3 regions of the Ideonella sp. genome follow, and region 2 is predicted to be linked to each of the others. Evidence: predicted binding sites of a transcription regulator. Region 2 holds the regulator's gene; each other region holds the start of a gene.
What was found. The regulator LexA, encoded in region 2, represses DNA repair genes until DNA is damaged. The targets are predictions, from matches to a motif close to ACTGTATNNNNATACAGT.

Region 1 (9,712 bases), on a different contig from region 2:
AGCTGCTGCGCAGCTGCGCCAAGTCGTCGACCCACCGGCGCCACGCTGACGCCTGCCGCTCGGCCGGCATGCGCAGCAGCGCGGCGGGGTGCCAGGTCACCAGCACCGGGCGGCCGTCGGCTCGCCGCCGCCATTGGCCGCGTTCACGTTCGATCGCGACGCGCTTGCCCAGCAGGGCCTGGGCCGCCGTGGCGCCCAGCGCCACCAGGCGGTCCGGCGCCACCGCGTCGATCTCGTGCTGCAGCCAGCCGTTGCAGGCGAGGATCTCTTGCTGGCCCGGCGTCTTGTGCATTCGCCGGCGGCCACGCAGTTCGAAGCCGAAATGCTTGACCGCGTTGGTGAGATACAGGCCCGCGCGGTCGACGCCGGCTTCGGCCAGCGCCCGCGCCAGCAGCTCGCCGGCCGGGCCGACGAATGGCCGGCCCTGCAGATCTTCCTGGTCGCCCGGTTGCTCGCCCACCACCATCACGCGGGCCTGCCGCGGGCCTTCGCCCCACACCAGCTGGGTGGCCTGCAGGCCGTGGGCGCAGGCCTTGCAGCTTGAGGCGGCGGCCCGGGCCGTGGTCAGTGCATCTGCCGGGTTGGCATCGGCGGCGACGATGGGCGGCAAAGCCTGCGCGGGACGATGGCGGCGCGGCGCGGTGGCGGGCCGGTCGACCATCGCCTGGGTGCGCTGCGCGGCGGCCATGGCCAAGGGGCCGATCAGGCTGGCCTCGGGCAGGTTGTGCCAGTAGCGGCGCGGCATCTCGCCGGCCATCGTCTGCAGCTTCAGGCGGGCCGGGTTGAAGATGCTGGCGTAGTAGGCCAGCCACAGCGCCTGCTTGTCGTCGTCGAGCGGGATGTCCGCCCGCCGCGCCGGGCCGCCGTGGTGCAGCCGTTCGCCGTCCCACGAGATGCTGGCGCGTGGCGTGAAGATGGCCCAGCGCATGCTGGCGAAGCGGCGCCGGAAGAAGTCGGCCTGCGACGCGACGATGTGGTGCCGCGGCTCGAACCAGGCCACGAACTGCGGGCCGTCGGGCGTGGCCCGCTCATGAAATCGCACGAAGGCGCGCATCTTGTGCTGCTCGTGGCGCACCGGGCGCGCCAGGGCGGCGGCGGCCATCCAGTCGGCATCCAGCGGGTCGTTGCGCAAGGCGGGTTCCTGCTGCAAGCGCCAGAGCAGGCGGTAGAGCAGGCCGAAGCGTTGCGGGTCGTAGTGCAGCAAGGCCGCGTCGGCCAGCTCGATGAATGCGGGCGGTACGCGCGGCGTGTCGATCGGGCGGGCCGGCGTTGCAGGGGTGGCGACGCCGGCGGGCGCTTCGTCGAAGAGTCCGGCCGGCGGGCGCCAGGTGTCGGCCGTGCGGTACTTGCCCGTGTCTGCATCGAAGTGCGATTCGGCCGCCCCGAGGGTGCCGCCAGGCGCTGCGGGCCGCACCTGCCAGTCGACCTGCTCGGGCGGCACGCCGGCGCGCAGCAGCGCGCGGGCCTCGCGCCGCCAGCCGTCCACGTCGGCGTCATCGTGCAGCAGGATGGTCTGCATCGGGCTTGCGGGGCCTCAGGCGTCGAACAGCGACGGCTGGGCGGGCACCGGCGCCAACCGGTGGGCCAATGCGGGGTCGTCCAGTTGCCGGCGCGGGGTGTGGTCGGCCGTCACCACGAAGGGCAGCACCTTTTTCAGCGACACGCGCAGGCGCTTCAGGTCTTCGTTGCGCAGCCGGCGCACGCGACGGCTTTGCAGGATTCGCTCGACCGTCTGCACGCCCAGGCCAGGCACCCGCAGCAGCAGCTCGCGCGGCGCGCGGTTGATGTCGACGGGGAAGCGCTCGCGATGCGCCAGCGCCCAGGCGAGCTTCGGGTCGACCTCGAGCGCCAGCAGGCCGCTCGATGCGGGCACGATCTCGTCGGCGTCGAAGCCGTAGAAGCGCATCAGCCAGTCGGCCTGGTAGAGCCGGTGTTCGCGCACCAGCGGCGGGGCTTGAAGCGGCAGCTGCTTCGACGCGTCCGGTATCGGGCTGAAGGCCGAGTAGTACACGCGCTTCAGGCCGTAGCTGGCGTACATCGTGTGGCTGGTCGCCAGGATGGTGCGGTCATCGGCCGCGTCGGCGCCGACGATCATCTGGGTGCTCTGGCCCGCCGGGGCGAAACGTGGCGGTGCGACCCGAGCCGGCTTCAACGATGCGCCGGCTCGGGGCGCCAAAGGCGCGGCGGCCTGCTTCGCATCTTCGATCAGCAGATGCATGCGCGCCATCGAGCGGCGGATGCCGGTGGCGTCTTTCTCCGGCGCGAGGGCTTGCAGGCCGGCCGGGGTGGGCAGCTCGAGGTTGATGCTGAGCCGGTCGGCATGGCGGCCTGCGCGCGCGAGCAGTTCAGGCGCCGCATCGGGGATCGTCTTCAGGTGGATGTAGCCGCGAAAAGCATGGTCCTCCCGCAGCGAGCGGGCCACCTCGACCAACTGCTCCATCGTGTAGTCGGGGCTGCGGATGATGCCGCTGGACAGGAACAAACCTTCGATCAGGTTGCGGCGGTAGAAATCGAGCGTCAGCTGCACGACTTCGTCGGGGCGGAAGCGGGCGCGCGGCACGTTGCTGCTGACGCGGTTGACGCAGTACAGGCAGTCGTACTGGCAATGGTTGGTCAGCAGCAGCTTGAGCAGTGAGACGCAGCGGCCGTCGGGCGTGAAGCTGTGGCAGATGCCCATGCCATCGGTCGAGCCCAGGCCTTGGCCATCGCTCGAATCGCGCTTGACGCTGCCGCTGGACGCGCAGGACGCGTCATATTTGGCCGCATCGGCCAGCACGGCGAGTTTGTCCAGCAGCTCCATGACAATACTGTACATAAATACAGTATCTGCGCTGCGGCCGTGGGCATCAGGCCCATGAAAAAACGCCGCACGGTGGCGGCGTTTGGCGGCGGGCCCGAAGGCGCGATCAGTGCCGGAAGTGGCGGGTGCCGGTGAGCACCATCGCGATGCCGCGCTCGTCGGCGGCGGCGATCACTTCGTCGTCACGCATCGAGCCGCCCGGGTGGATCACGCAGCTCGCGCCCGCGTCGACCACCACGTCCAGCCCATCACGGAACGGGAAGAAGGCGTCGCTGGCCACGGCGGTGTCTTGCAGCGTCAGGCCCGCGTGACCGGCCTTGATGCTGGCGATGCGGGCGGAGTCGAGGCGGCTCATCTGGCCGGCGCCGACACCCATCGTCATACCGTCCTTGCAGAAGACGATCGCGTTGCTCTTGACGAAGCGCGCGACGGTCCAGGCGAAGCGCAGGTCGGCCAGTTGCTGCGGCGTGGGCTGCTTCTTGGTGACGACCTTGAGCTCGCCGACGATGTCGATGTTGTCGGCCGATTGCAGCAGCATGCCGCCCCCCACCCGTTTGAAATCGAGCGGGTTCGACTGCTGGCTGATCGGCACTTCGAGCAGGCGCACGTTGGTCTTGCTCGCGTAGGCCGTGCGCGCGGCCGGCGTGATCGCCGGTGCGATCGCGACCTCGACGAAATGCTTGCGCGCGTTGATCGCTTCGACCACGTCGGCATCGAGCGGGCGGTTGAAGGCGATGATGCCGCCGAAGGCCGAGGTCGGGTCGGTCTTGAAGGCCTTCTCGTAGGCTTCGAGCAGCGTCGCGCCCACGGCCACGCCGCAAGGGTTGGCGTGCTTGACGATCACGCAGGCCGGTTGGTCGAAGGCCTTCACGCATTCCCACGCCGCATCGGCGTCGGCGATGTTGTTGAAGCTGAGTTCCTTGCCCTGGATCTGCGTCCACTGCGCCAGCGTGCCGGCGGCCGGCTTGGCTTCGCGGTAGAACGCGGCCGATTGGTGCGGGTTCTCGCCGTAGCGCATGCCCTGCACCTTGTGCAGCTGGAGGTTGAAGACCTGCGGGTACTCGGCCTTGGTCGGCACCTCGGCGGTCTTGTCTTCCGAGCCGGCTTCGAGCGCGGTCAGGTAGTTGGTGATCATGCCGTCGTAGGCCGAGGTGTGCGCGAACACCTTCTTGGCCAGCATGAACTTGGTGGCGCGTTGCAGGCCACCGGCCTGCAGCTCGCCCAGCACCTGCGGGTAGTCGGTGGGATCGATCACCACGCCCACGTCCTGCCAGTTCTTCGCCGCGGCGCGCAGCATCGCCGGGCCGCCGATGTCGATGTTCTCGATCGCGTCGTCGAGCGTGCAGTCGGCCTTGGCCGTGGCTTGCGCGAACGGGTAGAGGTTGATGATCAGCAGATCGATCGTGCCGATGCCGTGCTCCTTCAGCGCGGCCATGTGGGCCGGCACGTCACGCCGCGCCAGCAGGCCACCGTGCACGCGCGGGTGCAGCGTCTTCACGCGGCCATCGAGCATCTCGGGAAAGCCGGTGATCTCGGAGACCTCGGTCACCGGCAAACCGTTGTCGGCCAACAGCTTGGCCGTGCCGCCGGTCGACAGCAGCTTGATGCCTTGCGCATGCAGCGCGCGGGCGAAGTCGACGATGCCGGTCTTGTCGGAGACCGAGAGCAGAGCGGTGAGGTCAGCCATGGTGGTGGGTGCGATCAATGGAAAGGAAATCGGTCACTTGATGAGCTTGTGCTCAACGAGTTTGCGGCGCAGTGTGTTGCGGTTGATGCCCAGCCATTCGGCGGCCTTGCTCTGGTTGCCCTCGGCCTGGCGCATCACGACGTCGAGCAGCGGCTTCTCGACGGTCAGGATGACCATGTCGTGCAGCGAGTGCGGCTCTTCACCGTTCAAGTCCTTGAAATACTGGTTCAGCGTCTCGCGGACGCAGTCTTCGATGTTCTTCTTGCTCATGAAAAAGGAAGGCCCGCCTCGCGGCGGGCTCCGGCAAAACGGCGCTCAGGCGAGCAGGGCGATCTGGTCCTGGTTGGCGGCGGCGTCAGCCACCGCCGGCAGGCGTTCGTGTTGGTCGGCCAGGTGGTCGAAAAAAGTCGTCACGGCGCGCAGCTGGGCGGCTGCGTCGTCCAAGGTGTTCATCACGGCGCGAAAAGCTTCGCCGCCGGGCAGGGCCCGCACGGCCCAGCCGATGTGCTTGCGCGCGCTGCGCACGCCGGTGTCTTCGCCGTACAGCGTGTAGTGGTCGGCCAGGTGTTCGGTCAGCCAGCGCTGCACGTCGCGCGTGGCCGGCGCCTCGCGGTGCGTGCCATGTGCCAGGTAGTGGGCGATGTCGTCGAAGATCCAGGGCCTGCCTTGCGCGGCGCGGCCGATCATCACCGCGTCGGCGCCGGTGGCGCGCAGCACCTCGGCGGCGCGCTCGGGGCTGTCGATGTCGCCGTTGGCGACCACCGGGATCTGCAGCGCGGCCTTGATCGCGGCCACCGTCTCGTGCTCGGCCTGGCCGCCGTAGCCTTGCTCGCGGGTGCGGCCATGCACGGTGACCATCGCCACGCCAGCGCCTTCAGCCGCACGGGCCAGCGACAGCGCGTTGCGCACCTCGGCGCACCAGCCGGTGCGCATCTTCAACGTGACCGGCACGCCGTGCGGCGCGCAGGCGGCGACCACCGCCTCGATGATGGCCAGTGCGCCCGGCTCGTCACGCATCAGCGCCGAGCCGGCCCACTTGTTGCACACCTTCTTGGCCGGGCAGCCCATGTTGATGTCGATGATCTGCGCGCCGCGGTCGATGTTGTAGGCGGCGGCCTCGGCCATCATCGCTGCGTCGGTGCCGGCGATCTGCACGGCGATCGGGCCGGGCTCGCCGGCGTGGTTGGCGCGGCGCGAGGTCTTCAGCGACTGCCACAGGTCCTTGCGCGAGGTCACCATCTCGCTCACCGCGTAGCCCGCACCCAGCCGCTTGCACAGCTGGCGGAACGGCCGGTCCGTCACGCCGGCCATCGGCGCGACGAACAGATTGTTCGCCAGCGTGTAGCGGCCCAGGCGCAGGGGGTGCAGCAGGGGCCGCGACAGCGGTTGAAGAAGGGGTGACGCGGGCATGGCTGCTCAAAAAGGAGGCAGGATTCTACCTGCCCGGCCCACCAGCCCCGGGCCCGGGGGCGTTACTTGTTCGTCTGCTTGCGCCAGAGCTGGATGCCCTTGTCGACGAAGCCACCCATCGTCTTTTCGCGGCTCAGCTTGTACAGCGCGCGGGCGATGCGGCCGCGCATCTCGGGCGTGTTGCAGGCCGAGCGGTGCGACAGCGTCAGGTACAGGTTCTCGCGCGCCACCGGCTCGCCCAGCATCTTCACGTCGGCGATGTTGCGGCGGGCCAGAAAGGCCTGGCCGGGGCTGTCTTCGTAGACCAGGTAGTCGGCGCGGCCGGCCTGCACGATCTGGATCGCCTGCTCCAGGCTGGCCACCTGGTTGATGCGCAGCTTGTCTTTGGCGTAGCGGTCGAACTCTTCGCCGAAGCTGTTGTTGATCACCGTCACGCCTTGCAGGCCGACCAGGTCGGGCCAGCGGCGGAACTTCAGCTTCTCGTTGTCGCCGCGGGTCCAGATCACCGAGCGCGTCTCGTGGAACGCCGGGTGAAAGTAGTCCATGTACTCGGTGCGCGGCTGGGTGAAGAAGGCCCCGGCGATCAGGTCGACATGGCCGAGCCGCACTTCTTCTTGCACGCGGCCCCAGGGGCCGCTGTACTGCACCTCGATCGGTACGCCGATCTCTTTGGCCAGCCACTGCATCAGATCGGCATTGGCGCCGATCAGGCGGTTCTCGTTGTCCGGGTCGCGCCACAGGAAAGGCGGGTACTCCGGGTTGCCCGAGGCCGTCAGCTGGGTGCAGCTTGGTTCCGCGGCCTGCAGCGGGCTGGCGAGCAGCAGCCCGAACCAAAGCCCACACAGTCCGACCGCGGCGGCGATGCGCCGGGTGCCTGTTCTCGGGTGACGGACGAAAGCGGCGATCTGCGGCATGGTGCGTCGTGGCGAGTGGAGGGCGTGCCACAGCATGCGATCACCTGCTGACACCGGGCTGATGGCAGCAGGGCAAGGGCATGCCGAACGATGCACTGTTGCACGGCCGGGGCCTGCCGGTCCCCCGGGGCTTCCATAATGCGCCGGCATGGAAGCAGGCATTGCGTCATGGGTGAACAGCCTGTTGGCCGCGTTGGCGGTGCCGAAGCTGGGCCTGAGCGCGGTCTTCGTCATCGCGGTGGTCTCGGCCACCTTGCTGCCGCTGGGCTCGGAGTTTGCGGTCATCGGGCTGGTCAAGCTCGACGAGGGGTTGTTCTGGCCGGCTGTGCTGGTGGCCACGGCGGGCAACACGCTGGGCGGCGCGATCACCTGGTGGATGGGCCTGGGGGCCGAGAAAGCCTACGAGCACCTGGCCCACCGCCGCCCGCACGAGGCGAGGGCGCTGCAGTGGCTGCAGCGCTTTGGTGCCAAGGCCTGCCTGCTGAGCTGGCTGCCGGTGGTGGGCGACCCGCTGTGCGCTGTGGCCGGCTGGCTGAAGCTGCCGTTCTGGCCCTGCGTGCTCTACATGGCGATCGGCAAGTTCGGCCGCTACCTCACGATGACGGCCGCCTTGCTGTGGTGGTTTCCGGGCCAGATCACGCTGTAGCGCGCGGATGAACGAAGGGGCGCTCGGCGCAACCTGACCTCGGCGGCTGGCGGTGACCCGCCAGCCGGAGCCTGCCTCTAGAACTTGAAGTTGCCGTCGTTCTGGGTCTTGGCCTTGCCCTTGGCGCAAGTGGTGAGTTCGCGGTTGCCGCTGGCGGTGGGCTGGTTGCTTTCCCAGACCGCCGTGCTGCCGTTCCACTTCACGTACTTGTACTGGACCGCCGTCTTGGCCGGCAAGTCGACCGTGCCTTTCCAGGTGGCGTTGGCGCCGCTGCCGACGATCGTCAGCCCGAAGCCCTTGGCCGGCGTCCAGTTGCCGAGCTTGGCCTGGTTGCCCACGACATACAGGCTCTCGCCCCAGCTGGTGTTGGCGTTGGCGATCTTGAAGGTCATCGCGCAGGTGCCACCCCCGCCGCCGCCGACCTTCTGCCCGGTGTAGATGACCACCGCCGGCACGGTGCTGCCGCCGTCGTTGGCGGCCACGGTGATCGCTGCGTTGCCGCTCGCGTCCACCGTCACGGTGCCGCCGGTGCAGCTGGCGCCGTCGGCGGCCAGCGTGCCTTGCACCACGTTGCAGTAGGTGCCGGCCGGCAGCGTGGTGGCAAAGGTCTTGGTCCAGCTGCTCGTGCTGTTGTTCAACGCGACGAAGCCGACATTGCCGCGGTTGAACGAGACCTGGTTGCCGTTGTTGCCAACCGCCCAGTTCTGCTGCGCTTGGCCGCTCATCGCCGAGCGGAACTTGACGATGTTGGAGATGTCGGTCCAGCGGTGCACGAAGTCCCAGGCCACATTGATCTGCGGCACGCCGTTGACATACGGGCTGGCGGTCGGCCGGTCGGCGTCGGCGTTGGTGAAACGGAAGCCCGAATGCAGCTGCGCCTCGCCATACCCTTGCGCCAGCATGAAGATGTTGGCCAGGTCGAAGCGTTTGGTGCCGTCAGTGTCGTTGATGGCGCCGGTGTGGTTGGCGGTGTTCAGCGAGCTGCCGTTGCGCTCGGTGTCCCAGTTGTTGACGAAGACCGTCGCGAACTGCGGCTGCACGAAGCCCCACGAGCCGCCCCAGTTGCCCCAGCTGCCCATGATCGACGGGATGGCCGACAGCGTCAGCCCGTTGTTGCCACGGAAGACGTCGCGCATCGCGTAGGTGAACTGGAACTCGTTCACCGTGCCGACGCTGAAATAGTCCGAGCGGGTCACGCCGCCGTCGGGAATGATCTCTTGCGTGACCCAGATGGTTTCGCCGGCCTTGGTCAGCGGGTGGGTCGACTTGACGGTGTTGAGGATGTTCAGCAGTGCCGACGCCGGCATGTGCTTGGCCGCGTCGATGCGAAAGCCGTCGACGCCCATGCTCAGCAGCGCGCGCAGGTAGTTGACGATCTGGCCCTGCACGTAGCCGCTCTCGGTGGCCAGGTCGGGCAGGCCGCCCATGCGGCAGTTCATCACCCGGTCGCGGGTGTCGGGGCTGTTGTAGTCGCTTTGCTGGATGTCGCAGCGGCTGTGGAAATCAGCCGCGCTGAAGAACGGGTAGCTCAGCGTGTCGGCGTTCCAGCTCGATCCGTCGGTCGCGGTGCCGCTGCCGTCGGCCATCTGGTTGACCACGATGTCGGCGTAGACCCGCACGCCGGCGGCGTGGCAGGTGTCGATCATCGTCTGCAGCTGGGCGGCATTGCCCATGCGGCTGGTCAGCGCCACGTAGTTGACCGGCTGGTAGACACCCCACCAGCCGTTGGCGTTCTTCGACGCGCCCGGCGGTGAGATCTGCACCGCGCCGTAGCCTTGCGGGCCCAGCCACTGGGTGCATTCGGTCGCGATGTCGTTCCAGCTCCACTCGAACATCTGGACCGAGGTGTCGCGGGGGTTCAGGGCGGCGTGGCTGCTGGCGGGTGCCAGAGCGGTCAGCAGCGCGGCGGCCAAAGCGGCAGCAAAAGGGGCGGCCAAGGGGGCGGCCAGGGCCGGGGCGAGTCGTCTCCGTTTGTTGTTCATGCTTGTCTAACTCGATGGTTGAGGGCGGTGTCAGTGACCAAAGCCACTGCGGCGATGTGGGCGAGCAGCCTCCTTTCATGCGGGTGTCGGGCGGGGCCGGCGGCGGGTCTCTCCGCTGCCCGGCCCTGTAAGCGGGCGTTGCGCGGGGGGCATGCCGACGAGGGCAGGGTGCTACCGCCAAAGTCCCCGAATTCGTATGTAGTTTCAATACAGCCTGGTGGCGCCTCCAAGCTGGTTTGGCCCTAGATTCGGGACTAATCCGGATGAATCAAG
Region 2 (9,712 bases):
TGGCGAACGGCTGCCCGTCAGGCGCGACCCGCCCGCATTGGGCGAACACACCAATGCGCTGCTGCGCGGGCTGGGCTACCGCGACGGCGAGATCGCCGCGCTGCATGAGGCGGGCATCGTGCGCTGGCCCGGCCACGGGCTTGGCGTGGCATGATCAGCCCATGGACAGCTTTGGCATCGAAGCCCACGGCAAGCACCCGGCCACGTCGCACCGCAAGCCTGCGCGCTACCTGCTGCTGATCGACTCTGGCGGCAGCACGGTGGCGCAGCTCTTCACCGAAGCGCGCGAGCTCGCCGCCGAGTTCGACGCCGGCTCGGAAGAGGTCGCCGTGATGACCCAGCGCCTGAAGCCCGGCGGCGGCGCCGAAGCCCCCGAATGGGACCACGCCCTCGAAGGCCACAGCCAAGCCGAGCGCGCGGCCGCGGTGGTCTACACACTCGACATCTGACCTCCATGCTTTGCTGGGCCTCCCCCACGTGGGGGGATTCGACAGGCACGGCGCCGGCGCTATGCTCCCTCGACATCGAGGGAGGATCGAAATGAACCGGTTATTTCAACGCGCCAGTCTGCTGCTGCTTGTGCTGCCAGCCCTGGCCAGCGCCGAGCAGCTCTACCGCTGCGGCAACACCTTCAGCCAGAAGCCCTGCGGCACGGATGCCACCACGGTGCGTGTGCCCGGTGCCGCGGTCCCCACCGCGGGTGGCGGCGGCTCGCCGGGCCAGGTTTGCGGGCAACGGGTCATCGCCTCGATGAGCGCGCAGGGCGGCAGCGCCCAGATCGACAGCGTTCAAACCGCAGGCACCGAGGTGATCCAGTACGCCAAACAATCGGTCGCCGCGCACCTGTATGCCGTGACGCTGTCGCGCATCGACTCGCAAGGCCGCAGCCTGGGCCAGGTCACCGTTCAGTGTTACCTGAGCGAAGACGACCAGCGCGTGCTGAGGGTCGTGAACTGACGCCGCGGCGCGGCCACGCCGGCCCGCGCCGCCAGCAGGCACCCCGCCCCACCCGAACCTGAGATCGCGCCGCGCCGCCATCGCCGGCGATGGCCGAAAGACCATTTAAATTGTGTGCAATTAAATTGCTCGCTACAGTTACGGCCATGACGAACAGCCGCAAGCCCCGCACAACCAGCCCAACCCCCGCCTCGTGGCTGGCGCTGGACATGCAGCTGTGCTTCGCCTTGTATTCGGCTTCGCTGGCGATGACCAAGCTGTACAAGCCGCTGCTCGCGCCACTGGGCCTGACCTACCCGCAGTACCTGGTGATGCTGGTGCTGTGGGAGGAAGACGGCCAACCCGTGAACGCGATCGGCGAGCGGCTGACGCTCGACTCGGGCACGCTGACCCCGCTGCTCAAGCGCCTCGAAGCCGCGGGCTTGGTGCAGCGGCTGCGCGACGCGGCCGACGAGCGACGCGTGCTGATCCAGCTCACCGCCGAAGGCCGCGCGCTGAAGACCCGCGCCCAGGCCATCCCGCAACACGTGCTGTGCGCCACCGATTGCCAGCTCGACGAAGTTTCCTCGCTCACGCAGCGTTTGAAGTCGCTGCGCGACAACATCGCCCAGGCCGCGGCCTGAGCACCTGATCCCTCCCCCGACCATCATCAAACCCAAGGAAGACACCATGGCTCTCGACAAGGTTCTGTACACCGCCCACGCCACCTCCACCGGCGGCCGCGCCGGCACCTCGAAGTCCGACGACGGCCGGCTCGAGCTCAACCTGAGCACGCCGAAGGAACTGGGCGGCGACAGCGGCCCGGGCACCAACCCCGAGCAGCTGTTTGCGGCCGGTTATTCGGCCTGCTTCATCGGCGCGATGAAGGCGGTTGCCGCGGGCCAGAAGATCGCCCTGCCGGCCAACGTGTCGATCACGGCCGACGTGGGCATCGGCCCGATCACCGGCGGCTTCGGCATCCAGGTGGCGATGGCCATCACCGTGCCGGGCATGGAGCGCGCCGCGGCTGAAGCGCTGGTCGCCGCCGCCCACAAGGTGTGCCCGTACTCGAACGCCACGCGCGGCAACATCGACGTCACGCTGACGGTGGTCTAAGGCCTCAGCGCTGTCACCGGCCCGTCATGCACGGGTCACGACAGCGTCACCCGCCTTCGCGAAGCTCCTCGGGTTGTATCGACCCGAGGAGCTTTTTTCATGCTGAACAAGACCATCGTCGGCGCCGTGGCGCTGGCCTGCGCCGCCGTTTTCGCACCCGCTCATGCCGCCGTCACGCTGATCGCCAAGGGCAGCCTGCCCGGTGATGGCAGCGACCTGTCGGGCCTGACCCACACGCTGGAAAACGGCGTGCCCGCCAACCTACTGGGCGGCCTCGGATCTGGCCTGGCCTGGGCCGGCGGCAACACCTTCGTCGCCATCCCCGACCGCGGCCCGAACGCCACGACCTGGAACGACTTCGTCGACAACACCACCAACTGGGTGCCGCGCTTCGACACGCTGACGCTGGCCTTGTCGCCGGTGGCCGACGGTGCCCTGCCCTTCACGCTGACGCCGCAGCTGACCGGCACCACGCTGCTGTATGCACGCGAGGCCCTCGTCTACGGCCCGGCCGTGCCGCCGAACAACCACAAGGGCGTGCGGTACTTCAGCGGCCGCTCGGACAACTTCGACGGCGACACCGGCTCGCTGAGCCCGATGGACGCGCGCCTGGACCCCGAAGGCATCCGCGTGTCGCGCAACGGCAAGCATGTCTACGTGTCGGACGAATACGGCCCCTACGTCTACGAGTTCAGCCGCGAGACCGGCAAGCGCACCCGCGTGTTCGCGCTGCCCGAGTCGACCTTCGCGGTGGCCACCAAGTCGGCCCTGGGCGCAACCGAGATCAGCGGCAACACCCGCGGCCGGGTGGCCAACAAGGGCATGGAAGGGCTGGCGATTTCGCCCGATGGCAAGACCCTGTTCGGCTTCGTGCAAAGCCCGCTGATCCAGGACGGCGGTGACGGTGGCCGCGCCAACCGCATCGTCAAGATCGACATCGCCACCGGCGCGGTGAGCCAGTACGCCTACGACAACTTCATCCCGGCGCTGAACAAGGCCTACAACTCGAGCGAGATCCTCGCGCTGAACAGCCACGAGTTGCTGGTGCTCGAGCGCGACGGCAAGGGCCTGGGCGACAACTCGGTCGCCGTCGTCAAGCAGGTCTGGAAGGTCGACCTGGCCGGCGCCGAGGACGTGAGCGCCCTCGAAGGCGCGACCGCGTTGCTGGCCAAGGCGCCGGCGAAGACGCTGTTCGTCGACCTGCGCGCCGCGCTGAACGCCGCCGGCATCGGCGACGCGCAGATCCCCGCCAAGCTCGAAGGCATGGCCTTCGGCGACGACGTGGTGGTCGATGGCGTCACCAAGCACACGCTGTACGTCGCCAACGACAACGACTTTCTGGCGGTGGCGCCGGGCGGCCTGGCCAACCCGAACCAGTTCTTCGTCTTCGCCTTCGACGACGCAGACCTGGCCGGCTCGGCCTACGAGCCGCAGAAGTTCAAGCTGCAGAACTGAGCAGCTGCAACAGCAGCTCGACGCGCGCCTTGGCCGGCGACAGCTCGCCGGCCGAGGGCAGCGCGCCGGCCGGCGCCCCGACCACCGCGGCGCCCGCGCACCGGGTGCCGCGCAGCACCGGCAAGCCCGCAGCCTGGGCCCGCTCGACCGCAGCCAGCAGCGACACATGCACCGTGCCGTTGCCGGTGCCCTCGATCACCAGGCCACGCGCACCGGCGGCCACCAGCGCGTCGACCACCACGCCGTCGACCCCCGCGTGGCTGACGACGATGTCGACCCGCGGCCAGCTCGATGCCTGGAACGCGATCGTGTCCAGCCCCAGCGCCTGACACGCCGGCCACGGCCGCAGCGGGCGAACCTGCCCCTCCTGGATCAGCGCCACCGGGCCTGCCTCGCCCGAGCTGAACGCGTCCAGCGCGAACGGCAGGGCCTTGCGCACATCCACCGGCCCGTGCACGCGGCCATGCAGCGCCGCCAGCACGCCACTGGCACCCGGGTGGGCGGCCAGCGTCACGGCGTCCAGCAGGTTCTGCGGGCCATCGGATTGCAGCGAGGTCACGGGCCGCATCGCCGCGGTGAAGACCACCGGCTTGGCGGGTGACAGCACCCGGTGCAGGAAGTAGGCGGTTTCTTCCAGCGTGTCGGTGCCGTGGGTGATCACGATGCCCGCCACCTCGGGCCGCGCCAGGTGGTGCGCCACGCGCGCCGCGAGCGTCTGCCAGATCGCGTGGCTCATGTCCTTGCTGTCGACCTGGGCGACCTGCTCGGCTTCGAGCGGCCGGTCGGCCAGGGCCGGCACCGCGGCCACCAGCTCTTTCACGCCGACCTGGCCGGCCACGTAGCCGACGTCGTCACCCGAGCCGGCGATCGTGCCGCCTGTGGCGAGGATGACGATCAACGGTGCTTGTCCCGATTTGTTTTGCATTTCTTGCATGTCTGGATAAAAATACAGATACTGGATGCAACCTCAGCCGTACCGTTCTCGCGCTAGTTTTCACTCGCGAGGGCGGTCTGGCGCCAAGCCGCCATGATCGAAAGCCCCAAGCTCACCGCCCGCCAGCAGCAGATTCTCGACCTGGTGCAAACCACGATCGAGCGCACGGGCGCCCCACCCACCCGCGCCGAGATCGCGGCCGAGCTGGGCTTTCGCTCACCCAACGCGGCCGAAGAGCACTTGCAGGCGCTGGCGCGCAAGGGCGTGATCGAGCTGGTGGGGGGCACCTCGCGCGGCATCCGCTTGCAGTCCGGCACGCTGCGGGCCCTGAACGAGGCCCGCGGCAAGCAATTCTCGCTGCCCTTGCCGAGCCTGGCCCAACTCACCTTGCCGCTGGTCGGCCGGGTGGCCGCCGGCAACCCCATCCTCGCGCAAGAAAACATCGACCAGACCTATGTGCTCGAAGCCAGCCTGTTCCCGCGCCGGCCCGACTACCTGCTGAAGGTCAAGGGCATGAGCATGCGCGACGCCGGCATCATGGACGGCGACCTGCTCGCGGTGCAGAAGACGGCCGAAGCCCGCAACGGCCAGATCGTCGTCGCCCGGCTCGATGACGAGGTCACCGTCAAGCGCCTGCACCGCACCAAGCAGACGATCGAGCTGCTGCCCGAGAACCCCGACTTCGAGCCGATCATCATCGCCCCGGGTGACGTCGAGTTCGCGATCGAGGGCGTCGCCGTGGGGCTGGTGCGCCAGCACATGCTGTTCTGAGCCCCTGACCGTCGAAGGATGTCGCAGTGAGCCGCACGTCGTCACCAGTCCGGCAGATCAAGGCACCCAAGGCCGCCTCGGCCGGCGAATGCCAGACGCTGGAACAGCTGCCCAACGTGGGCCCCGCGATGGCCGGCGACCTGCGCCTGCTCGGCCTGCACCACCCCACCGACCTGCGCGGGCAAGACGCTTTTGCGCTGTACCGCCGGCTCGAGCGCGCCACCGGCCACCGGCAAGACCCCTGCGTGCTCGACACCTTCATGGCGATCGTCGACTTCATGAACGGCGCCGCCCCCAAGCCCTGGTGGGCCTACACCGCCGAGCGCAAGCAGCTGCATGGGCAGGTGCACGACCCGGTGCACAGCTGAGCGATCTGCCCCACGCGTGGGGCGTCAGGCGACACAAGACGTACCATGGCCCTTGCCTTTCCACGTCAGTCACCTACAAGGTTGCCCGCCCCATGACCGCATTCGCAGTGAAACACATCGTCGGCGACCTCGGACCTCTTTCGAAGGTCATGAAACAGGTCAGGAAGGCCCCATACTCGTACACGTCCAGCGAGCCCGAAGCCACGAACGCCGCGCTGGGCAATTTCATCTACGTGTTCGAGGTGCGCGCAGAGCCCAAGGGCCTGCGCTCGTACTGGCTGGGCTACAAGTTTCGGGCGTTCGAAAAGTACCCGCCTGCCGGCGGCGGCAAATGGCTCGAACAGTTCAAGTTCAAGAACGCCGCCAGGGCCTGTGAACACGCCGAAGGCAGCTATGTGGACGAGCCGATCGAGATCGTCGAGCCCCGGCTCACCGCCTGGCTGGGCGACAAGCGGCCGGGCATGGCCGAGATCCCGCCCGAGTTCGTGGCGACCTTGGACGACCTGTTGGGCGACCCCGCCAACAATGCCAAGGCGTTTGCCTGACGCCTGAGCCGCGAACGGCGCGCACCGGGTGAAGCACGCCGCGTTCTTTCGCAACCTGCGCCTGCTGGACAAACACGGCTGAACACAGGCCCGGCAGGCCCGGCGCAGCGCCCACGCGGGCCCACTGCAGCGCCTATAGTGCGCAACTCCCACCGCTGCCGGGTGCTGCCATGACCGCCGGACTCTCGCTCGCCTCGTTGCCCCGCCGATTCGCCCGGCCGCTGCTGGCCGCATGCATGGCCTGCCTGCCGGCGCTGGCCGCGGCGGCCACCACTGAAGAGGAATTGCGCGCCGTCGAAGACCAGCGCCAGGAGGCGATCCGCATTCAGGATTTCGCCACACTGGGCCGCATCTACGCGCCCGAGTTCGTCGCGGTGGACGGCAGCGGCCAGGTGATCGACCGCAGCCAGTTGTTCCAGGTCTTTGCCAAGGGCGGCTCGGCGCAGAAGTTCAGCACCGACGAGATCCGCGTGCTGGACCTGGGCGAGACGGCGGTGTTCATCGGCCGCCTGGTGGCCCGCGCGCCGACCGGCGTCATCACCTACAGCGCCCGCTTCAGCCACGTGTTCGTGCGGCGCGACGGTCACTGGCTGTGCGTGTCGGGCCAGTCGACGACGATCCCCGAACCTTGATGCTTCACTGACCATCCATCCCGTCGCCAACGCATGACCCACCTGCCCCGCCGCCCCGCGCTGGCAAACCTGGCCGCCACCTTGCTCGGCGCCCTGGCGTTGACGCTCGCTGAGCCCGCCCTGGCCGCCGCGCCGAACGCTGCCGACCTGGCCCACCTGACCCGGCAATCGAATGAATGGGACGCAGCGATCGTGCGCAAGGACCGCGCCGCGATCGAGGCCAACATGGCCGATGACTTTCGCCAGATCGATGGCGATGCCGACATCGAGACCAAGGCCTCGTTCGTCGATGGCCTGATGTCGCCCAAGCTCAAGATCGACCCGTACACCGTCGAGGATTTCGAAGTCCGCCAGTACGGCGACACCGCCCTGCTCAGCGGCCGCACCCACATGACCGGCAGCTGGGACGGCAAGCCGTTCACCAGCCACTACCGCTACATCGACATCTACACCCGGCAGAACGGCGCGTGGAAGATCGTCAGCGTGCAGATCACGCGCCTGGCGAAACCCTGACGCCCAGGTTCAGCGCAACCCGGCGTTCAGCTTGGCCAGCACCGCGGCCCCCGGGCACAGCTCGGGCTCGGCCAGCGCATTGAGCGGCCGTGCCGCGGTCTTCAGGGCGTGGTGCAGGTCGCTCGCATCCGGGTCCACGTACAGCAGCCCCGAGACGATCTCGCCCTTGGCCTGTTGCGCCATCAGGTATTCCATCGCCCGCACCCGGTCGGTCGGGTCGTAGCCCGCGTGCAGCTTGCGCAGCCGCATCGTGCTGCCATCGGGCTGCGGCAGGTCGATCGATTCACCCGGCGCGGGCTCGGCAATGCGCTCGGGGGCGGGGTCGTAGAAGTCGATGCGGCTCACCGCCTCGTTGTGCTCGCGCACGTAGTCGTAGCTGCGGGTGCTGCCGGCGTGGTTGTTGAAGGTCACGCAGGGGCTGATGATGTCGATGAAGGCGGCGCCGCCGTGCGCGATCGCGCCTTTGATCAGCGGCACCATCTGCGCCTTGTCGCCCGAGAAGCTGCGCGCCACGTAGGTGGCCCCCAGTTGCAGCGCCATCGCCACCATGTCGACCGGCGCATCGGGGTTCGGCACCCCCTTCTTCGAGGTCGAGCCCCGGTCGGCGGTGGCCGAGAACTGGCCCTTGGTCAGGCCGTAGACGCCGTTGTTCTCGACGATGTAGACCATGCGCACGCCGCGCCGCATCGAGTGGGCGAACTGGCCGAGGCCGATCGACGCCGAATCGCCGTCGCCCGACACGCCGAGGTACAACAACCCGCGGTTGGCGAGGTTGGCGCCGGTCAGCACGCTGGGCATGCGGCCGTGCACGGTGTTGAAGCCGTGGCTCGCGCCGAGAAAGTAGTCGGGCGTCTTGCTCGAACAGCCGATGCCCGACAGCTTGGCGACACGGTGCGGCGCAATGTCGAGCTCCCACGCGGCCTGCACGATCGCGGCCGAGACCGAGTCGTGGCCACAGCCGGCGCAGAGCGTCGAGACCTTGCCCTCGTAGTCGCGCCGCGTGTAGCCCACGGCATTGCGCTCCAGCGAGGGGTGGTGGAGCTGCGGTTTCGCCAGATAGGTCATGGGTGCACCCTTCGGCCTGAGGCCGGCCCCGCCGAGCGGGAATGAGCCCTTTCGGGCGATCGTGCGAGGCTCATGCCTGCTCCCTCTTCGGCTCCACCGCCAGCTTCAGCACCCGCTCGGTGATCGCCTGGGTGATGAAGCGCGCGGTGATCGGCGTGCCGTCGTAGTGCAGCACCGGCGGCAGTCGCTTGGGGTCGATCTCGAGCTCGTCGACCAGCAGGCGCCGCATCTGGCCGTCGCGGTTCTGCTCGACGACGAAGACCTGTTCGTGCGCGGCGATGAACTCGGCCACGCTGGCCGGGAACGGGAACGCGCGCAGGCGCATCGCATCGAGGTGGATGTGCTGGCCGGCCAGCGTGTGCAGCGCTTCGTCCATCGCCGGCGTGGTGGAGCCGAAGTACAGCACGCCCAGGCGGGTCTTCTGTGCGGCCGCCCGCAGCACCGGCGCCGGCACCAGCGTTGCCGCGGTGGCGAACTTCTTCAGCAAGCGCTGCACGTTGTAGACGTAGTCTGCACCGGCCTCCGAGTAGCGGGCGTACGGGTCGCGCGTGGTGCCGCGGGTGAAGTAGGCCCCCTTCGACGGGTGCGTGCCCGGCAGCGTTCGCCACGGGATGCCGTCGCCGTCCACGTCCTTGTAGCGGGCGAATTCCTTGCCGGCTTCCAGCTCGTCGGCGGTCATCACCTTGCCGCGGTCGTAGCGGCGCTCGTCGCTCCAGGCCAAAGGCTGGGCCAGACGCTGGTTCATGCCGATGTCCAGGTCGGTCATCAGGAAGACCGGGGTCTGCAGCCGGTCGGCCAGGTCGAGCGACGTGGCGGCGAACTCGAAGCATTCGGCCGGATCCTGCGGCAACAGCAGCACATGCTTGGTGTCGCCGTGCGAGGCGTAGGCGCAGGCCAGGATGTCGGCCTGCTGCGTGCGCGTGGGCATGCCGGTCGACGGGCCGCCGCGCTGCACGTTGATGATCGTGACCGGGATCTCGGCGAAGTACGCCAGGCCGATGAACTCGGTCATCAGCGATACGCCGGGGCCCGAGGTGGCCGTGAAGGCGCGTGCGCCGTTCCAGCCCGCGCCGGTGACCATGCCGATCGACGCGATCTCGTCTTCGGCCTGCACGATAGCATAGCGGTGCTCGCCGGTCTCGGGGTCGACGCGGAACTTCTCGCAGTATTTCTGAAAGGCCTCGGCCACCGACGACGACGGCGTGATCGGATACCAGGCGCAGACCGTGGCACCGCCGTACACGCAGCCCAGCGCCGCGGCGCTGTTGCCGTCGACGAAGATGCGATCGCCCACGGCTTCGGCTCGCCGCACGCGCAAGCCCAGCCCGGGCCCGCGTGGCGGGCTCAGGTGGTCACGCGCGAATTCGCGGCCGGCGT
Region 3 (9,712 bases), on a different contig from region 2:
GGAACGGCCACCATGCACGCCCGGCGTGGGCGGCTCCCCCTTTGGCGCGTACCAGGACCACCGAGATATTATCCCGCCCGCCCGCCGCATTGGCAGCAGCAATGAGGGCGTTCGCGGTGGCCTCCAAACTGTCGCTTGCACGCATCACCTGTGCAATCGCGGCGTCGGGCAGCATGTCCGACAGGCCGTCCGAGCACAGCATCACCAGATCGCCCGGGCGCAATTCGTGCCCGACGACCTCCAGCTCGACCGCCGGCTCGACGCCCACGGCCCTCGTCACCAGGTTGCGGTTCATCGAGTAGACCGCTTCTTCGGGGGTCAGCAGCCCCGCGTCGATCTGCTCCTGGAGCAAAGAATGATCCCGGCTCAATTGCTCGAGCTTGCCGCCGCGCAGCCGGTAGGCACGTGAGTCGCCGATGTGGCCGACCCACAGCCGGTCGTCGTTGAACAGCGCGCTGACCAGCGTCGTGCCCATGCCGGCATATTCGGCCCGGCTTTGCGAGGCCTCGTAGACGACCTGGTTGGCGTGCTGGGCGCTGGCCATCATGGCCTGGCGGATCTCTTCTTCGTCCCGCGGGCCACTCGGCGCGGAGAGCCAGCGGGCGATGTCTTCGCAGACGCATTCGACGGCCATCGCACTGGCCACTTCGCCGGCGTTGTAGCCACCCATGCCGTCGGCCAGCACGGCCAGGGCCAGGTTTTCGTCGACCCGTACTGCGTCCTCGTTATTGCTTCGCGCGCGGCCGGTGTCCAGCGCGCTGAAGAATTCGAGTTGCATGCTCACGGGCGGAGTCGCGTTCAAGACGGCGTGGCGGTCGGGGGGAAAGCCATTGTGCCTGCGCCAGGGGGGCCTGACGCACCGGGAGAAACCAAGGCTGCGCGCAGCGCACTGCCGACGTGACGCAGTTCGCGCGCCAGCGCCACCCCGTCGGACGGGCGGTCTTCGGGCCGTTTGGCCAGCAGCTGGGCGACCAGGTTCGACAGCTCGACCGGCAGGTCGGGCCGCAGCGAGATCAAAGACGGCGCCGGCTGTGTGGTGATGGCCAGCAGCAGGTCTCCCATCGAGGCCGCCTCGAACGGCAGCCGACCGGTCAGCAGCTCGAACAGCACCACCCCCAAGGCATACAGGTCGCAGCGGCCGTCCACCGGCGCGCCGGCCAGCTGCTCGGGGGCCATGTAGACGGGCGTGCCGGCCAGCACGCCGCTGCGGCTGCGTTCGGCGTCGCTCAGGTGGGCACAGCCGAAATCGGCAATCTTCAGGACTGCCCGGCCGGGGCTGAACAGCAGGTTGGCGGGCTTGATGTCACGGTGCACCACGCCGTGGGTGTGGGCATGGTTCAGCGCCTCGGCGGCCTGGGCCATCAGCTCGATGACCAGGGGCTCGGGCAGCAGCCGCGGTGCGGCCGAATAGCGCGCCAGGTCGCTGCCCGGCACCCATTCCATCGCGATCCAGCCGACGGCGCTGTCGCCATGGCCTTCGACGCCGGCCCCGCGCGTGCGCACGATGCCCGGGTGCCGCAGGCGACCGGCGGCCTGCGATTCACGCAGGAAGCGCTCGCGCGTCAGCTCACCATGGTGCAGGCGCACGGTCTTGATGGCGACCGGCGCGCCGCTGTCGGGGTCGGTGGCCAGGTGCAGCTCACCCAGGGCGCCATGGGCGAAGGTTCGCACCAACGGGTAGCCGCCAACGGTGACCCCGGGCATTTCGCTGGCATCGGCCATGGCCGATGGCGGCGGCAGCTGGCGATCGCGCTGCCACGGCCAATGGCGCCGCAGCGCCCGGCTCCAGAACGTGGTTCCGTTGCCACCCATTCGCTTGAACCCCCCAATGCGTGCGTGGTTGGGGGCACCTTATCACAGGCGTTTTCGGCCCGTTGTCAGCGCTGGTGACCACCCTGCCGCCGAAACGAGTGACAGGGCTGTCGCCGAGGCGACGGCAGCGTCAGGCCGGCACGGCCTGCTGGCGCTTCTTGATGAACAGCCCCAGGCCGACGACCAGCGCGGCGCCGATCGCGGCACCGATGTACTGGGTGGTGTGCGGCAACTCGCCGAAGCGTGCCACCACGGCCGGGTCGGTCAGGATCATCTCGCCGGCCAGCCAGCCCAGCAGCGCCGCCCCGAGCGTGATGATGACCGGGAAGCGTTCCATCACCTTCAGCAGCAGGGTCGAGCCGAAGATGATCAGCGGGATGCTGATCGCCAGGCCCAGCACCAGCAGCACGGTGTTGCCCTTGGCCGCGGCAGCCACGGCCAGCACGTTGTCCAGGCTCATCACCAGGTCGGCCACCAAGATGGTGCGGATGGCGGCCAGCAAGCCGGTGTTCTCGGTGCTGCCGTCGCCCTCTTCGCCCTCGCCTTCTTCCAGCAGCAGCGAAACGCCGATGTAGACCAGCAGCACGCCGCCGACGATCTTCAGCCAGGGCCACTTGAGCATCTCGACCGCGATCAGCGTCAGCACGATCCGCATCACGATCGCCGCGGCGCTGCCGAAGAAAATCGCCTTCTTCTGCTGGTGCGGCGGCAGGCCGCGCGCGGCCAGCGCGATCACGACGGCGTTGTCGCCGGACAGCAGGATGTTGACCCAGATGATCGAGCCGAGGGCGGCCCAGAAGGCGGCGGAAGTGAAGTCCATCGTGGCCCCGGAAAACTTGGCGTCGCAGCAGAACGCAGAACAAAAAAGAGGGCGTGCAGCCCTCTTTCGGTCGGGCGCGCTGAAGTGTAGGTTCGAGCGCGCAGCGTCGCGTTCGTACAACTACGAACGCGGCGCGGAGGTCAGAGCAGGCCCTTGAGCAGCTTGCCCATCTCCGACGGATTGCGCGTGATCGTGAAGCCGCACTCTTCCATGATCGCCAGCTTGGCGTCAGCCGTGTCGGCGCCGCCGCTGATCAGCGCACCGGCGTGGCCCATGCGCTTGCCCGGGGGCGCCGTGACGCCGGCGATGAAACCGACGATCGGCTTCTTCATGTTGGCCTTGCACCAGCGGGCGGCTTCGGCCTCGTCGGGGCCGCCGATCTCGCCGATCATGATGACGGCGTCGGTGTCCGGGTCGTCGTTGAAGGCCTTCATCACGTCGATGTGCTTCAGCCCGTTGATCGGGTCGCCGCCGATGCCCACGGCCGACGATTGGCCCAGGCCGATCTCGGTCAGCTGCGCCACGGCTTCATAGGTCAAGGTGCCCGAGCGCGAGACCACGCCGATGCGGCCCTTGCGGTGGATGTGGCCCGGCATGATGCCGATCTTGATCTCTTCGGGCGTGATCAGGCCGGGGCAGTTCGGGCCCAGCAGCAGCGTGCGCTTGCCGCCAGCGGCTTCCTTGGCCTTCATCTTGTTGCGCACTTCCAGCATGTCGCGCACGGGGATGCCTTCGGTGATGCAGATCGCCAAGTCCAGGTCGGCCTCGACGGCCTCCCAGATGGCGGCAGCCGCGCCGGCGGGTGGCACGTAGATCACGCTGACGGTCGCGCCGGTCTGGCCGGCGGCTTCCTTCACGCTGGCGTAGATGGGGATGCCTTCGAAATCTTCGCCGGCCTTCTTCGGGTTCACGCCGGCGACGAAGCAGTTCTTGCCGTTGGCGTAGTCGCGGCAGCCGCGGGTGTGGAACTGCCCGGTCTTGCCCGTGATGCCCTGGGTGATGACCTTGGTGTCTTTGTTGATGTAGATCGACATGTTCTGTGCTCCTGGGCTTACTTCACCGCGGCGACGATCTTGGTCGCCGCTTCGGCCATCGTGTCTGCGCTGATGATGGGCAGGCCCGAATCGGCCAGCATCTTCTTGCCCAGGTCTTCGTTGGTGCCCTTCATGCGCACCACCAGCGGCACGTTCAGGTTCACCGCCTTGCAGGCGGCGATCACGCCGTCGGCGATGGTGTCGCACTTCATGATGCCGCCGAAGATGTTGACCAGGATGCCCTTGACGTCCGGGTTCTTCAGCATGATCTTGAAGGCCTCGGTGACCTTCTCGGCGGTCGCGCCGCCGCCGACGTCCAGGAAGTTGGCCGGCTCGCCGCCGAACAGCTTGATGGTGTCCATCGTCGCCATCGCCAGGCCGGCGCCGTTGACCAGGCAGCCGATGTTGCCGTCCAGGCTGATGTAGGCGAGGTCGAACTTGCTGGCCTCGATCTCGGCCGGGTCTTCCTCGTCGAGGTCGCGGTAGGCCACGATCTCGGGGTGGCGGAACAGCGCGTTGGCGTCGAAGTTGAACTTCGCGTCCAGGGCGATCAGGTTGCCCTTGCTGTCACGGTTGAGCGGGTTGATCTCGACCAGCGAGGCGTCCGTCTCCATGTAGCAGCGGTACAGGTTCTGGAACAGCGTCACGGCCTGGTCGACCGTGGTGCCGGTCATGCCGACGGCCGTGGCGACCTTGCGCACCTGCGCTTCGGTCAGGCCGGTCAGCGGGTCGACCAGCTCGGTGATGATCTTCTCGGGGGTCGAGTGGGCGACCTCCTCGATGTCCATGCCGCCTTCGCTCGAGCAGATCAGTGCAACCTTTTGCGAGGCGCGGTCGGTGACGAGCGAGACGTAGAACTCCTTCTGGATGTCCGCGCCTTCTTCGATGTACAGGCGGCGCACCTTCTGGCCTTCGGGGCCGGTCTGGTGGGTCTTCAGCTGCATGCCCAGGATCTGGCCGGCCAGCGTCTTGACCTCGTCCATCGAGCGGGCCAGCTTGACGCCGCCGCCCTTGCCGCGCCCACCGGCGTGGATCTGGGCCTTGACGACCCAGACGGCCCCGCCCAGCTTTTGAGCGGCCTCGGTGGCCTCCTGCACGGTGAACGCCGGGTAGCCGCGGGGCACCGGCACATCAAACTGGCGCAGGAGTTCCTTGCCTTGGTATTCGTGGATCTTCATGGGGCTGGTTTCGTGAGTTCAGGACGAAAGCGGGTGGCGACGTGGGCGTGAGGCTCAGTCGCCGCCGCCGGCGGCGGCCGGTCCGGATGCCGGCGTCGGATTTTGCGTCAGTTTGTTGGCACCGGGCTGACGGTACCAACGGGGGTAGTGCAGACGCACGGCTTCAGCGTCGGCCGCCAGCGCATGGCAGCGGTCGAGCTGGAAGGGTTGGGTGTCGCTGTCCGGGTGGACCTTGAGCACGTCGCCGGCGAAGGCCTGCACGACGGCCGTAGGCAGCACGTCGGCCAGCTCGGTCAGGTGGGTGCAGCCGTGCACGCCGCCCAGGCGCTCGCGCACGGCGCGCTTGAAGCCGCGCATCAGGTTCAAGCCGGTCAAGGCGGCGTAGCGGTCGCCATGCTGGTCGCAATGGCCGGGGTACGGCATCGCCAGCGATTCGGCGCCGGCCGCGACGATGTTGAACGAGGTGTCGACGACGATGCGCAGGTGCAGGTCGTGGATCGGTGCGCCGGCCGGGCGTTCGCGGCCGGGGCTGCCGGTCGGGCGGGTCTTGGTGTCGAGCACGAAGGCGTCGATGTCCCACAGGCCATCGCTGCGCGCATAGGCCTGGACCTGGATCGAACGCTGGTGCTTGAGCTGGCGTTGAGGGTCGGCGGGGGGCAACGGCATGGCGGGACAGCGGAGGTGCCCTCGGGCCGCCCCTGGGTCGGGGAGCACGGCGGGCAACATTTCACTGTAGCACGCGTGCTGCAATGCAGCATACGTGGTGGCCGCAACGGGTCGAACCGGTGGCGGGGCGGCCTATTCGTCGTCGCGGCCGCCGACCACGCGGCGCACCACATCGCCCGCAAAACCCCGCGCGGCGAGAAACCGCATCTGGCGTGCCCGCTCGGCCGGCTCGGTGGCCGGCTCGCCGCCGTACTTGCGGCGCCACACGTCGCGTGCCCGCGCCAGCTCGGTCTCGCGCAGCTGGCGTGCGGTGTCGGGGTCCATCTCGACGCCGTGGCGGGCGAGTTCTTGCTTGATGCGGGCCGTGCCCTGGCGCTTGGCGCGGGCGTGGATGCGGCTTTCGGCGAAGCGCGCGTCGCTCAGGTGGCGGGCGGCTTCGAGTTCGTCGAGCAAGGCGTCAACTTCGCTGGCCGTGGCTTCGGCGTCTTCAGCTTCGGCAAAGAGGGCCGGCGAGGCTTCGTCGGGCGTGTCCCACGGGTCGCGTGGGCCGAGCGCAGCGTTGGCGGCAGCCAGCGCCGCGAGGGCTTGCGCGCGCTTGCGGGCATGGGCCAGCAGCTTGCTGCGCAGCTCGGCCCGGCTGTGTTCACGCCGGGCCAGCAGCGCGAAGGCCTGTGCCTTCAGGCTGAGTGGTGGTCGTTTCACGCCACCCTCACCGCGGCGGGGGCGCCTTACTTGGCGGCCGCCTCTGCGCCGGCGTCACCCAGCAGCGGCACGCCCATCGCTTCGCGGACCTTGTTTTCGATCTCGCGCGCCAGCTCGGGGTTCTCGCGCAGGAACTCGCGCGAGTTGTCCTTGCCCTGGCCGATCTTCTCGCCGTTGTAGGCGTACCAGGAGCCCGATTTCTCGACGATCTTGGCGGCCACGCCCAGGTCGATGATCTCGCCTTCGCGGCTGATGCCCTCGCCGTAGAGGATGTCGAACTCGGCTTCCTTGAACGGGGGCGAGACCTTGTTCTTGACGACCTTGACGCGGGTCTCGTTGCCGATGATCTCTTCGCCCTTCTTGATCGAGCCGATGCGGCGGATGTCCAGCCGGACCGACGAGTAGAACTTGAGCGCGTTGCCGCCGGTGGTGGTCTCGGGGCTGCCGAACATCACGCCGATCTTCATGCGGATCTGGTTGATGAAGATGACCATGGTGTTGGTCTTCTTGATCGTGGCGGTCAGCTTGCGCAGCGCCTGGCTCATCAGGCGGGCCTGCAGGCCGGGCAGGCTGTCGCCCATTTCGCCTTCGAGCTCGGCCTTGGGCGTCAGCGCCGCGACCGAGTCGACGATCACCAGGTCGACCGCGCCGGAGCGGACCAGCGAGTCGACGATCTCGAGCGCCTGCTCACCGGTGTCGGGCTGGCTGATCAGCAGCTCTTGCAGGTTGACGCCGAGCTTTTGCGCATAGCCGATGTCGAGCGCATGCTCGGCGTCGATGAAGGCGGCCACGCCGCCCTTCTTTTGCATCTCGGCCACGACCTGCAGCGTCAGCGTGGTCTTGCCCGACGATTCGGGGCCGTAGATCTCGACCACCCGGCCGCGCGGCAGGCCGCCGACGCCCAGCGCGATGTCCAGCCCCAGCGAGCCGGTGGAGACGACTTCGATGTCTTCGATCACCTCGCCTTCGCCCAGGCGCATGATCGAACCCTTGCCGAACTGCTTTTCGATCTGGGCCAGTGCGGCCGCCAGGGCCTTGGACTTCTCGGTGTTCAGGTTTTTCACGGGTGCATCCATGGTGGCGGGCCTCCTCATTCGGGTCGATCGGTAGTCAGCAAAGTGGGGCCGATTATGTCAGAAGCTGGATATCTGTACAGTGGATTTTCGAGCCTTGTCGGCCGTCAAGCAGGGGACAGGGCGGCTCCCTAGAATCACCGTGACGGTGCCGACACGCAGCGTTCGGGCGAGCCCAAGAGCCGCCTGCCAAGGAGACAAGGCCGATGCGCATTCTGATTGCGGAAGATGACCAGGTGCTGGCCGATGGGCTGCTGCGCTCGCTGCGGGGCGCGGGCTACGCGGTGGACCACGTGGCCAGTGGAAGCGAGGCCGACGCCGCCCTCGCCTCGCACGAGTTCGACCTGGTGATCCTGGACCTCGGCCTGCCTCGCCTGCATGGGCTGGAGGTGCTGCGCAAGCTGCGGGCACGCGGCTCGAGCATGCCGGTGCTGATCCTCACGGCGGCCGATTCGGTCGAGCAGCGCGTCAAGGGCCTGGACCTGGGCGCCGACGACTACATGGCCAAGCCCTTTTCGCTGCAAGAGCTCGAAGCGCGCGTGCGCGCCCTGACCCGGCGCGGCCTGGGCACGGCGTCCAGCGTGATCAAGCACGGCCCGCTGAGCTTCGATGCGACCGGCCGGGTCGCCTACATCAACGACCAGATGATCGAGCTGTCGGCGCGCGAGATCAGCCTGCTCGAGGTGCTGCTGCAGCGCGCCGGCCGGCTGGTCAGCAAGGACCAGCTGGTGGCTCGCCTGTGCGAATGGGGCGAAGAGGTCAGCAACAACGCGATCGAGGTCTACATCCACCGCCTGCGCAAGAAGATCGAGCAAGGCCCGATCCGCATCGCGACCGTGCGCGGCCTCGGCTACTGCCTCGAAAAGATCCAGAGCTGACGGCGCCCGGGGTGCGCGCAGCGCGGCCCATGTCAAGCGGCGCGTGCGGCTTTGGCCCGGCCGGTTGGCTGCGCGGGCGCCCGCGAGCGGCCTTATGCTGACGGCGTGAGCAAGGCCAACTCCCGCGAGCAACGGTCGCTGTTCGGCGAGATCCTGGACTGGATGCTGGTGCCGCTGCTGCTGCTGTGGCCGATGAGCGCGGCCCTGACCTGGCTGGTGGCGCAGAACATCGCCGCCCGCCCCTACGATCGCGACCTCGCGCAGCTGACGCGCATGATCGCGCGCCAGGTGGTGGCCGCCGATGCCAACCTGCCGCACGACAAGGCCTTGCGCCTGCCCGAGCCGGCGGCGGCGCTGCTGCGCAGCGACGATGTCGACCGCGTCTACTACCAGGTGCTGGGCGAACAGGGCGAGCTGCTGGCCGGTGACCGCGAACTGCCGGCGCCGGACACCGATGCCGGCCTGGCACCGCCCGCCGGCGAGGTGCAGTTTCGCGACGAGACGGTGCAGAACGAGCCGGTGCGTGTGGCCAGCCTGCGGCTGGTGCCGGCGCCGGGCGAGCCGCTGCGCATCGGCCTGGTGCAGGTGGGCGAGACGATGGAAAAGCGCAGCCGCCTGACGACCGAGATCATCAAGGGCGTGCTGCTGCCGCAGTACGTGATCCTGCCGGTGGCGGTGCTGCTGGTCTGGTTTGCACTGGCGCGTGGCATCGCACCCTTGAGCCACCTGCAGCAGCGCATCCAGCGCCGCCAGAGCCACGACCTGAGCCCGATCGACCAGCACGATGTGCCCGAAGAGGTGGCGCCGCTGGTGCGCGCGATCAATGACCTGTTGACCCGGCTCGACCAGTCGATGGCGACGCAGAAGCATTTTCTGGCCGACGCGGCGCACCAGCTGAAAACGCCGCTGGCGGGGCTACGCACCCAGGCCGAGCTGGCCCAGCGCGAGATCGACAGTGGCGCCGGCGACGCGCAGTCGATCAAGCGCTCGCTGCAGCAGATTGCCCGCTCGAGCCAGCGCGCGGCGCACATGGTCAACCAGTTGCTGGCGATGGCCCGTGCAGAAGACGAAGAATCGGCGCGCAAGGCGCAGGATTTCAGCCTCGTGCGCCTGGCGGTGGACACGGTGCAGGACTTCGTGCCGAAGGCGATGGACAAGCGCATCGACCTGGGCTACGAGGGCCCCGAGGTCAGCGGCGACGCGGTGCCGCGCTTGCGCGGCCAGCCGATCCTGGTGCGCGAGATGATCCGCAACCTGGTCGACAACGCGCTGCAGTACACGCCTGAAGGGGGCACCGTCACCGTGCGCGTGACGCCCGACCCGTTCGGCCAGGTGCTGGTGCTGCAGGTGGAAGACAACGGCCCCGGCATTGCCGAAGCGGAGCGCGAGCTGGTGTTCCAGCCGTTCTACCGTGCGCTGGGCACGAACGTGGATGGCAGCGGCCTGGGGTTGGCCATCGTGCGAGAGATTGCCGACAAGCACCAGGCGACGGTCACGATCGACCAGGCCCGGCCCTCGGCGGGGTCCCCGGCCGGGGGGCCGGGGACGG

Region 1: the regulator LexA is predicted to act here: its motif matches at 2,807-2,824, upstream of ACE3SG_RS17480 (putative DNA modification/repair radical SAM protein).
Region 3: the regulator LexA is predicted to act here: its motif matches at 7,352-7,369, upstream of recA (recombinase RecA).

Annotation. Positions count from the first base shown of each region.
Region 1 covers NZ_JAYSDQ010000013.1:51,021-60,732, reverse strand. Annotated here, with positions in the region: gene ACE3SG_RS17485 (UdgX family uracil-DNA binding protein) at 1-1,519, opposite strand, end outside; gene ACE3SG_RS17480 (putative DNA modification/repair radical SAM protein) at 1,535-2,800, opposite strand; gene purH (bifunctional phosphoribosylaminoimidazolecarboxamide formyltransferase/IMP cyclohydrolase) at 2,907-4,487, opposite strand; gene ACE3SG_RS17470 (Fis family transcriptional regulator) at 4,521-4,757, opposite strand; gene dusB (tRNA dihydrouridine synthase DusB) at 4,803-5,897, opposite strand; gene ACE3SG_RS17460 (substrate-binding periplasmic protein) at 5,960-6,811, opposite strand; gene ACE3SG_RS17455 (YqaA family protein) at 6,960-7,457, shown strand; gene ACE3SG_RS17450 (carbohydrate-binding module family 20 domain-containing protein) at 7,535-9,439, opposite strand.
Region 2 covers NZ_JAYSDQ010000009.1:182,147-191,858, reverse strand. Annotated here, with positions in the region: gene ACE3SG_RS14160 (CaiB/BaiF CoA transferase family protein) at 1-154, shown strand, start outside; gene ACE3SG_RS14155 (hypothetical protein) at 162-449, shown strand; gene ACE3SG_RS14150 (hypothetical protein) at 541-957, shown strand; gene ACE3SG_RS14145 (MarR family winged helix-turn-helix transcriptional regulator) at 1,104-1,580, shown strand; gene ACE3SG_RS14140 (organic hydroperoxide resistance protein) at 1,627-2,052, shown strand; gene ACE3SG_RS14135 (esterase-like activity of phytase family protein) at 2,152-3,507, shown strand; gene ACE3SG_RS14130 (asparaginase) at 3,491-4,432, opposite strand; gene lexA (transcriptional repressor LexA) at 4,535-5,212, shown strand; gene ACE3SG_RS14120 (helix-hairpin-helix domain-containing protein) at 5,239-5,580, shown strand; gene ACE3SG_RS14115 (hypothetical protein) at 5,673-6,125, shown strand; gene ACE3SG_RS14110 (nuclear transport factor 2 family protein) at 6,296-6,757, shown strand; gene ACE3SG_RS14105 (nuclear transport factor 2 family protein) at 6,791-7,270, shown strand; gene ACE3SG_RS14100 (2-oxoacid:ferredoxin oxidoreductase subunit beta) at 7,280-8,335, opposite strand; gene ACE3SG_RS14095 (2-oxoacid:acceptor oxidoreductase subunit alpha) at 8,406-9,712, opposite strand, start outside.
Region 3 covers NZ_JAYSDQ010000004.1:125,186-134,897, forward strand. Annotated here, with positions in the region: gene ACE3SG_RS07030 (Stp1/IreP family PP2C-type Ser/Thr phosphatase) at 1-778, opposite strand, end outside; gene ACE3SG_RS07035 (serine/threonine-protein kinase) at 799-1,812, opposite strand; gene ACE3SG_RS07040 (TerC family protein) at 1,943-2,632, opposite strand; gene sucD (succinate--CoA ligase subunit alpha) at 2,773-3,666, opposite strand; gene sucC (ADP-forming succinate--CoA ligase subunit beta) at 3,684-4,844, opposite strand; gene ACE3SG_RS07055 (DUF2889 domain-containing protein) at 4,899-5,510, opposite strand; gene ACE3SG_RS07060 (RecX family transcriptional regulator) at 5,643-6,212, opposite strand; gene recA (recombinase RecA) at 6,239-7,288, opposite strand; gene ACE3SG_RS07070 (response regulator transcription factor) at 7,492-8,163, shown strand; gene ACE3SG_RS07075 (sensor histidine kinase) at 8,326-9,712, shown strand, end outside.